DNA from 2 places in the Acidovorax lacteus genome. Region 2 is predicted to be linked to the other one. Evidence: riboswitches for the same ligand, from Rfam matches in the RefSeq annotation. Region 2 holds a riboswitch; the other holds the start of a gene.
The links. Region 2 has a riboswitch for S-adenosylhomocysteine ahead of metH (methionine synthase). Riboswitches for the same ligand answer to the same signal wherever they lie in the genome.
Positions count from the first base shown of each region.

Region 1: it holds a riboswitch for S-adenosylhomocysteine, as region 2 does, so the genes downstream of both, ahcY (adenosylhomocysteinase) here and metH (methionine synthase) in region 2, are expected to answer to the same signal.

Region 1 is NZ_BAABEX010000010.1:55,698-62,672, forward strand. It holds gene ABD866_RS08260 (peptide chain release factor 3) at 1-430, opposite strand, end outside; gene ABD866_RS08265 (tetratricopeptide repeat protein) at 590-2,206, shown strand; S-adenosyl-L-homocysteine riboswitch at 2,286-2,365, shown strand; gene ahcY (adenosylhomocysteinase) at 2,434-3,873, shown strand; gene ABD866_RS08275 (TlyA family RNA methyltransferase) at 4,008-5,009, shown strand; gene metF (methylenetetrahydrofolate reductase [NAD(P)H]) at 5,006-5,866, shown strand; gene ABD866_RS08285 (cell envelope integrity TolA family protein) at 6,000-6,617, shown strand; gene ABD866_RS08290 (septal ring lytic transglycosylase RlpA family protein) at 6,595-6,975, shown strand, end outside.
Region 2 is NZ_BAABEX010000013.1:13,532-20,506, reverse strand. It holds gene ABD866_RS09490 (beta strand repeat-containing protein) at 1-268, opposite strand, end outside; gene metH (methionine synthase) at 590-3,310, opposite strand; S-adenosyl-L-homocysteine riboswitch at 3,348-3,439, opposite strand; gene ABD866_RS09480 (PACE efflux transporter) at 3,494-3,916, opposite strand; gene ABD866_RS09475 (LysR family transcriptional regulator) at 4,069-4,974, shown strand; gene ABD866_RS09470 (PPK2 family polyphosphate kinase) at 5,072-5,920, shown strand; gene ABD866_RS09465 (Glu/Leu/Phe/Val family dehydrogenase) at 6,110-6,975, shown strand, end outside.

The sequences.
Region 1 (6,975 bases), on a different contig from region 2:
CGCGGTCCATCTTGTTGACGAAGGTGATGATGGGCGTGTCCCGCTGGCGGCAGACCTCGATCAGCCGCCGCGTCTGCGCTTCCACGCCGTTGGCTGCGTCGATCACCATCAGCGCCGAGTCCACGGCCGTGAGTACGCGGTAGGTGTCTTCCGAGAAGTCTTTGTGGCCGGGCGTGTCGAGCAGGTTGACCACGTGCTCGCGGTAGCTCATCTGCATGACCGAGCTGGCCACCGAGATGCCGCGCTGCTTTTCGATTTCCATCCAGTCGGACGTCGCGTGGCGGCTGGCCTTGCGGCCCTTGACGGCGCCTGCGATCTGGATCGCGCCCGAGAACAGCAGCAGCTTTTCCGTCAGCGTGGTCTTGCCCGCGTCGGGGTGGGAAATGATGGCGAAGGTGCGGCGGCGCCGCGTTTCGGCCGTGTACGACATGGTGTTCCAAGAAGAAGGGTCTGGTGGTGCCCGTCCTGGCGGTGCAGGCGGCTCCACGGGTGCAGCAAGCGCACGGGAGAAGGCTCCGATTATCACCGCCATGCCCGCCAACGCGGCCGCCATAATCGCAACCCTTCATAACAGGCGAGAGGGAAGGCTGTGCTTCGAAAGCATGCAATCTGGGCGCGGCGCATGGCGCTGCTGGGGCTGGCGATGGTGTCCAGCGGGTGGGCGTATGCCAGTTTTGAGGAAGGCATGGGCGCGATGGGCACGCGCGATTTCGCCAGGGCCCGGGCGTTCTTCGAGGCCGCACCGGCCGATGCGCGGGCCGTGTACCAGCTCAGCCGTCTGGCGCGGCTGGGCCTGGGCGAAGCCGTGGACGCCACGCGCGCTGCGCAACTGCTGGCGCGGGCGTCCGAGCTGGGGCACCTCGATGCCCAGCTGGACTATGTCTATGCGCTGGCCAACGGGCAGGGCGTCGCCAAGGACGTGCCCGGTGCCATGCAGCGCCTGCAGGCCCTGTCCGACAAAGGTGTGGTGGAGGCGCAGATCGAACTGGGCCGCGCGCTGTACTTCGGCTTCTGGGGCCAGCCGCGCGAGGTGCAGCGCAGCCTTGTGTGGCTGGAGAAGGCGGCCAGAACCGGCAACGCGGAGGCCAAGACCCTGTTGGGCATTGCCTTGCTGGACGGAGACGGAGCCCCCATCGACGAGGCCCGTGGGGTGGCGCTGGTGCGCGAAGGCGCGGAGGGGGGGCGCGCGGATGCCATGAACCGCTATGCGGCCATGCTCACGTTCGGGCGCGTGGTGCCGCGCGACGAGGCGGCCGGCGCGCGCTGGTACCGCCAGTCGGCCGACAAGCTCGACCCGACGGGCCAGTACGGAACGGCGCTCGCGTACCTGAACGGCCGGGGCGTGCCCAAAGACGAGGCGCTGGGCATCCGCTATCTGGACGCTGCGGCCCGGCAGGGCTGGGCCTGGGCGCAAATGGACCTGGCCGAGCGCTACTTCTGGGGGCAGGGCGTGCCGCAGATGCGCGGCGAAGCGTACTACTGGTACTCGGTGGCCGCGACCAGCCGCACCGCCAGCGTGCAGGAGCGCGCGGGCGTGCGTCGGGCCGAGGTGGCGCGCGAGTTGAACGCCGCCGAGGTCGAGCGCACGGCCAAACGGGCGGCGGCGTTCCGCGTCCAACCCGGTTTCGCTCCGCGCGCCGAGGCGCTGCCGGTGCTGTCGGCCGGCGACCGGGTGAGCATCGGCGGCGTGGCGCTAACGATTCCGGCGCCCAAGGGCTTTACCAACGGCTGGGAGCTGGCCAACCACCTGCAGCGCGCGTTTCCCAACAATCCGGGCTTTCGGCCCCTGCTCATGGCGCTGATGCGCCAGGACGACATGGACCGCATCAAGCTGGGCATTGCGTCGGATCTGCGCACCATCGAGGTGTCGCGGCACGTGCCCGACGACGCGATGGCGGTGGACACGCGCCTGTTTGCCGACATCAAGCGCCAGCTGCGCAGCCAGATCGATGCCAACATCGCCAATGGGCAGTTTCGCTCTGAAGGCCTGGTGCGCGACGACGAGCGCGTGTTTGCCATGATGCGCTCCAGCGTTGTGGAGCCTCAGCGCTTCGATGCCGTGGCCCTGGTGCTGCTCAAGGACCGGGTGCTTTCCGTGAGCTTTGCGGGCTTTACGCCTGAGCACAAGGCCGAGGTGGAGTCGCTGGTCCAGGCCTTTTGCAACGGCCTGCTCTCGGCCAACCGCGCGGGCCTGTTCACGCAGTAACAGGCGGGTCGTCCATGCCGCACACGGGGGGCGAATCCCCCGCTGTGCGGTGTTGTTCCGGCGCGGTTTTATAATCGCGGCTTCCGAGGAGCGTTGCAGCGCCCCCAGCAACTGCGGGGCGTGAGGCTCGGAGTCATCTCGCAACGACGCTCATCCACCTGCGCGTGTGGTGAGCTTTGCATTCCTCCGCGTTTGGGTGGCTTTCCATCTTTGATCTGGAGCCCGAAATGAACGCACGCATCCAAACCCCCGTCAACACCGACTGCATCGTGGCCGATATCGGCCTGGCCGACTGGGGCCGCAAAGAAATCCGCATCGCCGAAACCGAGATGCCCGGCCTGATGGCCATCCGCGAGGAATTCGCGGCCAAGCAGCCCTTGAAGGGCGCGCGCATCACCGGCTCGCTGCACATGACCATCCAGACGGCCGTGCTGATCGAAACCCTGCAGGCGCTGGGCGCACAGGTGCGCTGGGCCTCGTGCAACATCTTCTCGACGCAGGACCACGCCGCCGCCGCCATTGCCGCGGCCGGCACGCCGGTGTTCGCCGTCAAGGGCGAGACGCTCGAAGACTACTGGGACTACACCCACCGCATCTTTGACTTTGGCGCCGCAGGCACCGAAGGCGAAGGCCCGAACATGATCCTGGACGACGGCGGCGATGCCACGCTGCTGATGCACCTGGGCAAGCGCGCCGAGAAAGATGCGTCGCTGGTGGCCGGCAACGGCGGCAGCGAGGAAGAGCGCATCCTGTTCGCCGCCATCCGCAAGAAGCTGGCCGAAGACCCGACCTGGTACAGCCGCAAGAGTGCCCAGATCATCGGTGTGACCGAAGAGACCACCACTGGCGTGCACCGCCTCAAGGAAATGTCGGCCAAGGGCACGCTGATGTTCCGCGCGATCAATGTGAACGACTCGGTCACCAAGAGCAAGTTCGACAATCTCTACGGCTGCCGCGAATCGCTGGTGGATGGCATCAAGCGCGCCACCGACGTGATGATCGCGGGCAAGGTGGCCGTGGTGGCCGGCTACGGCGACGTGGGCAAGGGCTCGGCCCAGGCGCTGCGCGCGCTGTCGGCCCAGGTGTGGGTCACTGAGATCGACCCGATCAACGCCCTGCAGGCCGCCATGGAAGGCTTCCGCGTGGTGACCATGGACTGGGCCGCCGACAAGGCCGACATCTTCGTGACCGCCACCGGCAACAAGTCGGTCATCACCTTCGAGCACATGCAGAAGATGAAGGACCAGGCCATCGTCTGCAACATCGGCCACTTTGACAACGAGATCGACGTGGCCGAACTCGAAGCCAAGTGCCAGTGGGAAGAGATCAAGCCGCAGGTGGACCACGTGATCTTTGCCGACGGCAAGCGCATCATCCTGCTGGCCAAGGGCCGTCTGGTGAACCTGGGCTGCGCCACCGGCCACCCCAGCTTCGTGATGTCGTCGAGCTTTGCCAACCAGACGATCGCGCAGATCGAGCTGTTCACGCACAGCGACTACTACGAAAACGGCAAGGTGTACGTGCTGCCCAAGCACCTCGACGAAAAGGTGGCACGCCTGCACCTCAAGAAGATCGGTGCGCAGCTCACCGAGCTGTCGGACGAGCAGGCCGCCTACATCGGCGTGCCCAAGCAGGGCCCGTACAAGCCCGACACCTACCGCTACTGATCGCGGTGCGCCGCCTACGGTGGTGCCGGAGCGCGTGCCCAGACTGGGCGGCGCTCCTGATTTGATAGCTGCTCGTGGTCTACTTTGCTGGGCCGGGGCCGGATTTCGTTTGAAAAGAGCAACGGGGAGGGCGCATGCGCGCTGATGTGTGTCTGGTGGAAAAAGGCCATGCGGCCACGCGCTCGCAGGCGCAGCGGCTGATCGCCTCGGGCGTCGAGTGGCGGGCCACGCCACGCGCGCCCTGGGTGCGCGTGGCCAAGAACTCCGACGACATCCCCGCCGCGGCCGAGGTGCGCCTGCTTGACGACGCCGAGGCCCGCTACCTCTCGCGCGGCGGCTTGAAGCTCGAAGGCGCCTTGCAGGCCACCGGCCTGCAGGTGACGGGCTGGCGCTGCCTGGACGTGGGCCAGAGCACCGGTGGCTTCACCGACTGTCTGCTGCAGCAGGGTGCGGCGCAGGTGATCGGCGTGGACGTGGGCCAGGGCCAGTTGCACGAACGCCTGCGCGCCGACCCGCGCGTGGTCTGTGTCGAAGGGCTCAATGCCCGCGGACTCACGCCCGAGGCCCTGCGCGAAGCCTGCGACGCTGCGCTGTGCGAAGTGGTTGAGCAGGACCTGGACGACAACGACACCCAGCCCGTGGCCCCGTACGCCTGGATGCGCAACGGCGGTGAAGTGGCCGACGACTACGACGACAGCGACGATGCCAAGGAGCACGAGGTCGAGGCCTTCAAGGCCGAGCGTGCCGCCAAGGCCCGTGCCCGCGCCGAAGGCAGCGTGCCCACGGTGCGCAAGCGCCGTGCGGGCACCGAGCACATCGACATCACGCCGCAGTTCGACCTGGTGACGGGCGACCTGTCGTTTATCTCGCTCACGCTGGTGCTGCCGGCCCTGGTGCCGCTGATGGCACAGCAGGGGCGGCTGCTGATGCTGGTCAAGCCGCAGTTCGAACTGCAGCCGGGCCAGGTGGGCAAGGGCGGCATCGTGCGCGACGACACGCTTTATCCGGTGGTCGAACAGCGCATCCGCGACGCCTGTGCGCAGGCCGGGCTCGTGGTCGAGCGCTATTTCGACAGCCCCATCCGCGGTGGCGACGGCAACCGCGAATTCTTTGTTGAGGCAAGGAGGGCCGCATGACGGCAACCCCCATCACAGCCACCGCTCTGCCGGTGAGCCTTGAGTTTTTCCCCCCCAAGACGCCCGAGGGCGCGGCCAAGCTGCGCACGGCGCGCCAGCAGCTCTACACGCTCAAGCCCGAGTTCTGCTCGGTCACCTACGGCGCGGGCGGCTCCACCCAACAGGGCACGTTCGACACGGTGCAGGAAATCCTGGCCGAAGGCGTGGACGCGGCCTCGCATTTCTCGTGCATCGGCGCCACGCGTGCCAGCGTGCGCGAGCAGCTCGCTACGCTCAAGGCCATGGGCGTCAAGCGCCTGGTGGCGCTGCGCGGCGACCTGCCCAGCGGCTACGGCATGGGGGGTGAATTCCAGTACGCGAGCGACTTGGTGGCTTTCATCCGCGCTGAAACCGGGCGCGACTTCCACATCGAAGTGGCCGCCTATCCCGAAGTGCACCCTCAGGCCCGTTCGCCCGAAGCCGACCTGCAGGCCTATGCGGCCAAGGTGCGCGCCGGGGCCGATGCGGCCATCACGCAGTACTTCTACAACAGCGACGCGTACTTTCGTTTCGTGGACGACGCCTACCGGCTCGGGGCCGACGTGCCCGTGGTGCCGGGCATCATGCCCATCACCAGCTCCACGCAGCTGCTGCGCTTTTCCGACGCCTGCGGCGCCGAGATTCCGCGCTGGATTCGCCTGCGCCTGCAGGCCTACGGGGACGACACGGCCTCGATCAAGGCCTTTGGCCTCGACGTGGTGACCGACCTGTGCGACCAGTTGCGCAATGCCGGCGTGCCGGCGCTGCACTTCTACACCATGAACCAGAGCGGCGCTACGCTCGAAATCTGCGAGCGCCTGGGCCTGGTGCGCGCCTGAGCGGCCAGGCGCCTGCAGGCCCTGTGCGGTCCTGACAGGCGTGTGACTGCGCGCACCGCGCGGTGCGTGGTACGGCCCATTCCTTGGGCTACCATTTCGGGCCGCGCGCCGCCAGCGCGACCGCGGCCTCGACATGACACCTCTGCCATCCCGCGCCCTGTGCGCCGCGCTCGCCATCGCCTCGCTGGGCCTGCTGCCCTGGGCGGCGGTGCAGGCCCAGACCCAATACACCTGCCGCGACAACGACGGCAACCGCTACGTGATGTCGCGGCCGTGCCCGCCCGGGCTGACCACCACGGGCGCGGCGATTGCCCCGCTGCCCGACACGTCGCGCCGCTATGAGCCCCAGGTGCGTCCGCCCCTGGATGTGCCTGAGCACCACCGCTACATGAGCGGCCGCTGCCGCGCGGTGGACGAGTCGCTGCGCACCGCCAGCCAGCGCAACACGCCGCCCGACGTGGTGGCCCAGTTGCGCCGCGAGTACCAGCAGAATTGCCGCGAAGAAGAGAGCCAGGCCCTGTCGCGCATCTCCCGCGAGCGCCGCGAGGCGGCCCAGCAGCAGCGCGAGAGCGCGCGCCAGGAGCAGCAGGCCCAGCAGCTCACGCGCGAGCAGGAGGCCCGCCGCGCCGAGCAGTGCGCCGAGTCGCGCCGCATTCTGGCCGCCAAGAAGGCACGCACCGACCTGACGCCGGGCGAGCAGGCCGACCTGCGGCGCTTTGAGGACAACGTTGCCGCGCGCTGCAAGCTCTGAGCCGCCGCGGCACGGGCGGCCCGCCGGCCACTGGCGCGCGGTGGCGGCCAGCTGGGTCGCGTGGGGGCTGGCCTGCTGGGCGGTGCCTGCCGGGGCGTACGGGCCAGCCGCAGTGCTCACGGTACTGGCCAGTGCCGAGGCCGATGCCCTGCCGCCCGCCCCATCGCCGCCGAAGCTGGAGCCAGCCCCGCCCCCAACCCCAGCACTGACGCCCGCGTCGGCACCGGCACCGGCACCCGTGCTGCCTTCGGAGCTGCCGCGGGCAGATTCCTCTGGCGATACGGTGCCGGCCGCCAACACCCCAGCCGATGTGCCCGCCCCGGCCGGGCCGCTTGCTGCAGAGACAGGCACGCCAGCG
Region 2 (6,975 bases):
TGCCATGGTCTTCCATGTTGGCCGGGCCGGAGTTTCCCCCATCGATCCGCCCGATCCCGCCAAAGCCGGGGACCTCGCAGTCGCTGATGTCGATGGTGACCGTGCCCCCGGCGGTGACCGTGGCCGTCTGGGGCGGGCATTCGCCCGAAGTGTGCTGGGCCAGGGCCTGCATGGGCGAGGCCGCCGCCAGCACCAGCACCAGCCCCGCACCCAGGCGCGCTGCCATACGACCGAGGCGGCGCCCCGGATGTCCCAAGAAATGCAGCATGGCGGTCGTCCCTCACCTTTGGTCGCTGGATGCCTGACCGCTGCAGTGGGCCGCCCGTTCAGGCAGCGGGCCCCGACAGCGCCAGATGCCCGGTCCCAGCCGCAGAGGGCTGGTCCAGGCGCAGGCGATTACATGCCAGACGGCGGGGAAAAGCGCCCCGACACAAGTGGGGTACCCGCCAGGGCAGAAAGCCGCTACGCGTGCGGCCTGCCCATGCAAAAGCCCCCGCGGGCGGGGGCTTGCGGCCAGAGAGGGCGATAAGGAAAAATCGACCGCTCGTGCTTAATAATCAAGCACGATCAGCTATCAAAATAATAGCATTCAGAGGTTCGGCGCCAGCAGCCGCGCCAGCGCCTTTTCGTCCATGCCCCGACGCTCGGCCATGTCGTGCAACTGGTCTTCGCCGATCTTGCCGACGTTGAAGTACACGGCCTCGGGGTGGCCGATGTAGAAGCCGCTCACGCTGGCCGCGGGGGTCATGGCCAGGCTCTCGGTCAGGCCCATGCCGATGTCTTCGGCGTTGAGCACACGGAACAGGTCCGTCTTGGCACTGTGGTCCGGGCAGGCGGGGTAGCCGGGCGCGGGGCGGATGCCCTGGTACTGTTCGGCGATCAGGGCTTCGTTGCTGAGCTGCTCGCCCGCAGCGTAGCCCCACAGGTCTTTGCGCACGCGCTCGTGCAGGCACTCGGCAAAGGCTTCGGCCAGGCGGTCGGCCAGGGCCTTGAGCATGATGGCCGAGTAGTCATCCAGCGCGTCGATGAAGGCCTGCTCTTTCTTTTCAACGCCCAGGCCCGCCGTCACGGCGAACAGGCCAGCGTAGTCGGCAATACCGCTGTCTTTGGGGGCCACAAAGTCGGCCAGGCAGCGGCTGGGGCGCATCACGCCCTCCACCGCCTGCTTCTCTGTCTGCTGGCGCATGCCGTACCAGGTCATGGCCACCTCGGTGCGCGATTCGTCGGTGTAGAACTCGATGTCGTCGCCCACGCTGTTGGCCGGCAGCAGGGCCATCACGCCGGAGGCAGCGAGCCAGCGGCCTTCGATGATCTTCTTGAGCATGGCCTGGCCGTCGGCCATCACTTTGCGGGCCTGCTCGCCCACCACCTCGTCTTGCAGGATGGCGGGGTACGGCCCGGCCAGGTCCCAGGTCTGGAAGAACGGGCCCCAGTCGATGTACTTGGCCAGTTCGGCCAGGTCGAAGTTCTTGAACACGCGGCGGCCCAGGGCACGGGGTACAGCCGGCTGGTAGCCGGCCCAGGCGATGGGCGTGCGGTTGGCGCGGGCCTTGGCCAGCGGCCACAGGGGCGTTTGCTTCTTGTTGGCGTGCTGGGTGCGCACCTTGTCGTAGTCGGCGTTCAGCTCCTGCACGTAGGCCTGCACCCCGTCGCCCAGCAGGCTTTGCGCCACGCTCACGCTGCGCGAGGCGTCGGGCACGTACACCACCGGGCCTTCGTAGTGCGGCGCGATCTTCACGGCGGTGTGCACGCGGCTGGTGGTGGCGCCGCCGATGAGCAGCGGGATCTTCTTCAGGCGGAAGTAGTCGTCCTTCTGCATCTCGCCCGCCACGTACTGCATCTCTTCGAGGCTGGGGGTGATGAGGCCCGACAGGCCGATGATGTCTGCGCCCTCGACCTTGGCCTTGGCCAGGATCTCGTGGCAGGGCACCATCACGCCCATGTTCACCACCTCGAAGTTGTTGCACTGCAAGACGACGGTGACGATGTTCTTGCCGATGTCGTGCACATCGCCCTTGACGGTGGCAATCACGATCTTGCCCTTGGACTTCACGTCCAGGCCTGCGGCTTCCTGCTGCTTCTTTTCTTCTTCGATGTAGGGCACCAGGTGCGCCACGGCGCTCTTCATCACGCGCGCGCTTTTCACCACCTGGGGCAGGAACATCTTGCCTGCGCCGAACAGGTCGCCCACGACGTTCATACCGTCCATCAGCGGGCCTTCGATGACGTGCAGCGGGCGGCCGCCCTTGGCCAGCACGGCGCGGTAGGCCTCTTCGGTGTCTTCGGTGATGAAGTCGGTGATGCCATGCACCAGCGCATGCGACAGGCGCTGCTCCACCGTGCCGCTGCGCCATTCGAGCTTCTTGCTGTCGTCCTTGGCCGCGCCCTTGGCGGATTCGGCAATCTCGACCAGGCGTTCGCCTGCATCCGGGCGGCGGTTGAGCACCACGTCTTCCACGCGCTCGCGCAGGGTGGGCTCCAGTTCGTCGTACACGCCGACCATGCCGGCGTTGACGATGCCCATGTCCATGCCCGCCTGGATGGCGTGGTACAGGAACACGGTGTGGATGGCCTCGCGCACCGGGTCGTTGCCGCGGAAGCTGAACGACACGTTGGACACGCCGCCCGACACCTTGGCCCCGGGCAGATGCTGCTTGATCCAGCGCGTGGCTTCGATGAAATCGACCGCGTAGTTGTTGTGCTCTTCGATGCCGGTGGCAATCGCGAAGATGTTGGGGTCGAAGATGATGTCCTCGGGCGGGAAGTCGACCTCGTCCACCAGCAGGCGGTAGGCGCGTTCGCAGATCTCGATCTTGCGCGCAAAGGTGTCGGCCTGGCCCTTTTCGTCAAAGGCCATCACCACGGCCGCCGCGCCGTAGCGCTTGATGAGTTGCGCCTGGCGCTTGAACTCCTCCACGCCCTCTTTCATGCTGATGGAGTTCACGATGCCCTTGCCCTGGATGCAGCGCAGCCCGGCTTCGATCACCTCCCATTTGGAGGAGTCGATCATGATGGGCACGCGCGCAATGTCGGGCTCGCTGGCCAACAGGTTCAGAAAGCGCACCATGGCGGCCTTGCTGTCGAGCATGGCCTCGTCCATGTTGATGTCGATGATCTGCGCGCCGTTTTCCACCTGCTGGCGGGCCACCGCCAGGGCTTCTTCGTACTGGCCGTTGAGGATCAGGCGCGCAAACGCCTTGGACCCCGTGACGTTGGTGCGCTCGCCGATGTTGACGAACAGCGTCCCCTGGCCGATGGACACCGGCTCCAGGCCGGACAGCTTCATGGGGGGCAGGATGGGGGCAGGCATGGGGCTCACCTGTGTCGAGTAAAGGGCAACCGGGTTCAACAGGTGAGCGTCGTTGCGAAGGCGGGGCACCCAAGCCTGACGGTGCCGGCCCGGGTGGGCGGGCGCGCCGCTGCAACGCTCCTTGAGTGCGGGCGCGATTTTACGGCGGAACGCCCGCGCGCCCCGCCCGGCCTGGTGGCTGGCTCAGCCCTGGGCGGAGGCCGGCAGGCCGAAGATGCGGTCGAACACCCAGTTGAACACGAAGGTGTAGACGAGGAAGAACACGATCAGCGCGAAGTCCATCACCAGCGCTTCCCACAGGCTGACGTTGAACCACCAGGCAAACAGCGGCACCAGGGTGAACACCAGCCCGCCCTCAAAACCGATGGCGTGGGCCACCCGCCGCGCCACGCTGCGCCCGCGCACCGCCTGGCGCGACTCCCAGCGCTCGAACGCCCAGTTGAACACGATGTTCCAGACCACGGCGATCACCGAGGCCGCAACCGAGGCCACGCTGGCATGCGCGGCACTCTGCCCCGTGAGCGCGGCCAGGCCGACGGTGGCCACGGCAATCGCGATCAGCTCGTACAAGGTGACGTACACCACCCGGCGGCGCACACCCTGCAAGCCGGCTGCGGTGCGGGGCTCGGTGGTGTGGACAGCTGCGTCGGCAGCCGCGGGAGCAGTGGGCAAGGGCGATGACATGTGGGCACTGTATGCAAGGCTGACTGACAGGTAAAGTCAGGTACTTTCAGTTTTTCTGACAATTCGGCGGTGCCATGGCCTTCCATTCCGACAACGTGCAGGTCTTTCTGGCCGTGCTTGACCACGGCTCCTTCTCGGCCGCCGCGCGGGCGCTGTCGCGCGTGCCCTCGGCCGTGAGCATGGCCATCGCCCACCTGGAGGCTGAACTCGGGGTGCCGCTGTTCGACCGCAGCGGACGCGAGCCCCGCCCCAGCGCGGCCGCCCGCGCGCTGGAGCCGCAGGCGCGGCTGCTGGCCGGGCAGTTGCAGCAGCTCAATGCGCAGGCGCGATCGCTGACCCAGGGGCTTGAAGAACGCCTCACGCTGGCGATTGCGCCCGAACTGCTGGCCGCGCGCTGGCGCACGCCGCTGGCCGCCCTGGCACAGGAATACCCGCTGCTGCAGGTGGAGGTGCTGGCCGCACCGCAGGCCGACGCGCTGGCCCTGCTGCACCGCGGGCGCGCGCAGCTGGCGCTGGTGTTCGAGCGGCCCAGCATCGACGGGCGCGAGGGCTTTCAGGAAGTGGGCAGCGAGACCCTGGTGGCCGTGATCGCGCCCGACCACCCGGTACTCGGCCCCGCACGCACGCCCGGCGCACCGCTGCCCCGCCTGCGCGAAGAACACCTGACCCACACCCGGCAGATCGTGGTGGCCAGCCGCGACCTGGCACAGACCGATCCGCGCTTCGTGTTCGGTCGCCACCACTGGCGCACCGACAACCACCTGGCCGCGCTGGGCCTGATCGAAGCCGGCCTGGGCTGGGGCTGGCAGCCGCGGGCGCTGGTGCAGCCCCGCATCGCGGCCGGTACGCTGGTGGAGATGGCGTTTGAAAACCTGAGCAATGGCGTGGCGCTGTGGGTGGATGTGGTGTGGTCCAAAGAGCGGCCGCTGGGCCTGGGCGCGCGCCGCTTTGTGGCCCTGATGCAGCAGGCCGCCGCCTGAGGCCTTGCGCAGCTGCCGCTGGTGCGAGGCGCGCTGCTGCGGCATGCTGCACGGCATGGCGCCCCCGGGTGCCCCACCCCCAGCCTGGAGACTCCGCATGACCCCTTCCGTGTTCACCCGCCTGCCCCTGGCGCTGCAGCAGGCCTGGTCGCCCTGGCAGCCCGGGCCGCTGCTGCCCGGCCTGGACGCCGCCGACCCGGCCGCCAAGCCCTTCTCGCTGGGCGACAAGGCCCGCGACAAGGCCGCGGTGGAAGCCCTGGCCGAAGAGCTGGACGCGCTGCAAAACCTGTTCTACGCAGACCGCCGCCACAAGCTGCTGGTGGTGCTGCAGGGCACCGACACCTCGGGCAAGGACGGCACCATCCGCGCGGTGTTTGGCCGCATGAGCGCGCTGGGCGTGCACGCCGTGGGCTGGCGCGCGCCGCACGAGGCCGAGCGCGCGCACGACTTCCTCTGGCGCATCCACCAGCAGGTGCCGGGCGCGGGCGAGATCACGGTCTTCAACCGCAGCCACTATGAGGACGTGCTCGTGCCCGTGGTGCAGGGCCAGATCAGCGCCGAGCAGCAGCGCCAGCGCTTCGCGCACATCAACGACTTCGAGCGCATGCTCAGCGAAACCGGCACCATCGTGCTCAAGTTTCTGCTGCACATCGGCAAGGACGAGCAGCGCGAGCGTTTGCAGGCGCGGCTGGACGACCCGGCCAAGCACTGGAAGTTCAGCATGGACGACATCGCCGCGCGCCAGCGCTGGGACGACTACCGCCGCGCCTACGATCAGTTGCTGGCCGCCACGCACACGCCTTGGGCGCCCTGGACCATCGTACCCGCCAACTCCAAAACCCACCGCAACCTGATGGTCGCAACACTGCTGCGGGGCCTGCTGCAGTCGCTCGATCTGCGCTACCCCACGGGCGACCCAAGCATCGTGCACTTCACGGTGGAGTGAGCGCGCCCGCCTTTCCCCTGCGGTGGGCTTGCACCCCGCCAGCCCGCGCCAGTGCTGCATTGCAGCAAGCGGAGCGCCTTCCCAGCGTTATGCATTAAACGCATACCAGCCCAAAAAACTGGCCTTGGACAGCCCCGGGGGGGCCCGCCTAAGCTGCGCGCCATGACTTTCTCCCACAAGGAAATGACCATGTCGAACACCCCCGGCAACCTGCCCACCCATGCCTTGCCGTCCTACCTGCAGGCCGACCACCTCGGCCCCTGGGGCATCTACCTGCAACAGGTGGACCGCGTCACGCCCTACCTGGGCAACCTGGCGCGGTGGGTGGAGACACTCAAGCGTCCCAAGCGCTCGCTGATCGTGGACGTGCCGATCGAGTTGGACAACGGCACCATCGCCCACTTTGAGGGCTACCGCGTGCAGCACAACACCAGCCGCGGCCCCGGCAAGGGCGGCGTGCGCTTCCACCAGGACGTGACGCTGTCGGAAGTGATGGCCCTGTCGGCCTGGATGAGCATCAAGAACGCAGCCGTGAACGTGCCCTACGGCGGTGCCAAGGGCGGCATCCGGGTCGATCCCAAGAAGCTCTCGCGCGGCGAACTCGAACGCCTGACGCGCCGCTACACCAGCGAAATCGGCCTGGTGATCGGCCCGACCAAGGACATCCCCGCACCCGACGTGAACACCAACGAGCAGATCATGGCGTGGATGATGGACACCTACTCCATGAACGTGGGCGAAACCGCCACGGGTGTGGTCACCGGCAAGCCCATCCACCTGGGCGGCTCGCTGGGCCGGCGTGAAGCCACGGGCCGCGGTGTGTACACCGTGGGCGTGGAAGCGGCCCACCACATCGGCCTCAAGATCGAAGGCGCACGCGTGGCCGTGCAGGGCTTTGGCAACGTGGGCGGCATTGCGGCCAAACTGTTCGCCGAAGCCGGTGCCCGCATCGTGGCGGTGCAGGACCACACCGGCACCATTGCCAACGAAGCTGGCCTGAACGTGACCGAGCTGCTGCGCCATGTGGCCGACAACGGCGGCGTGGGCGGCTTCCC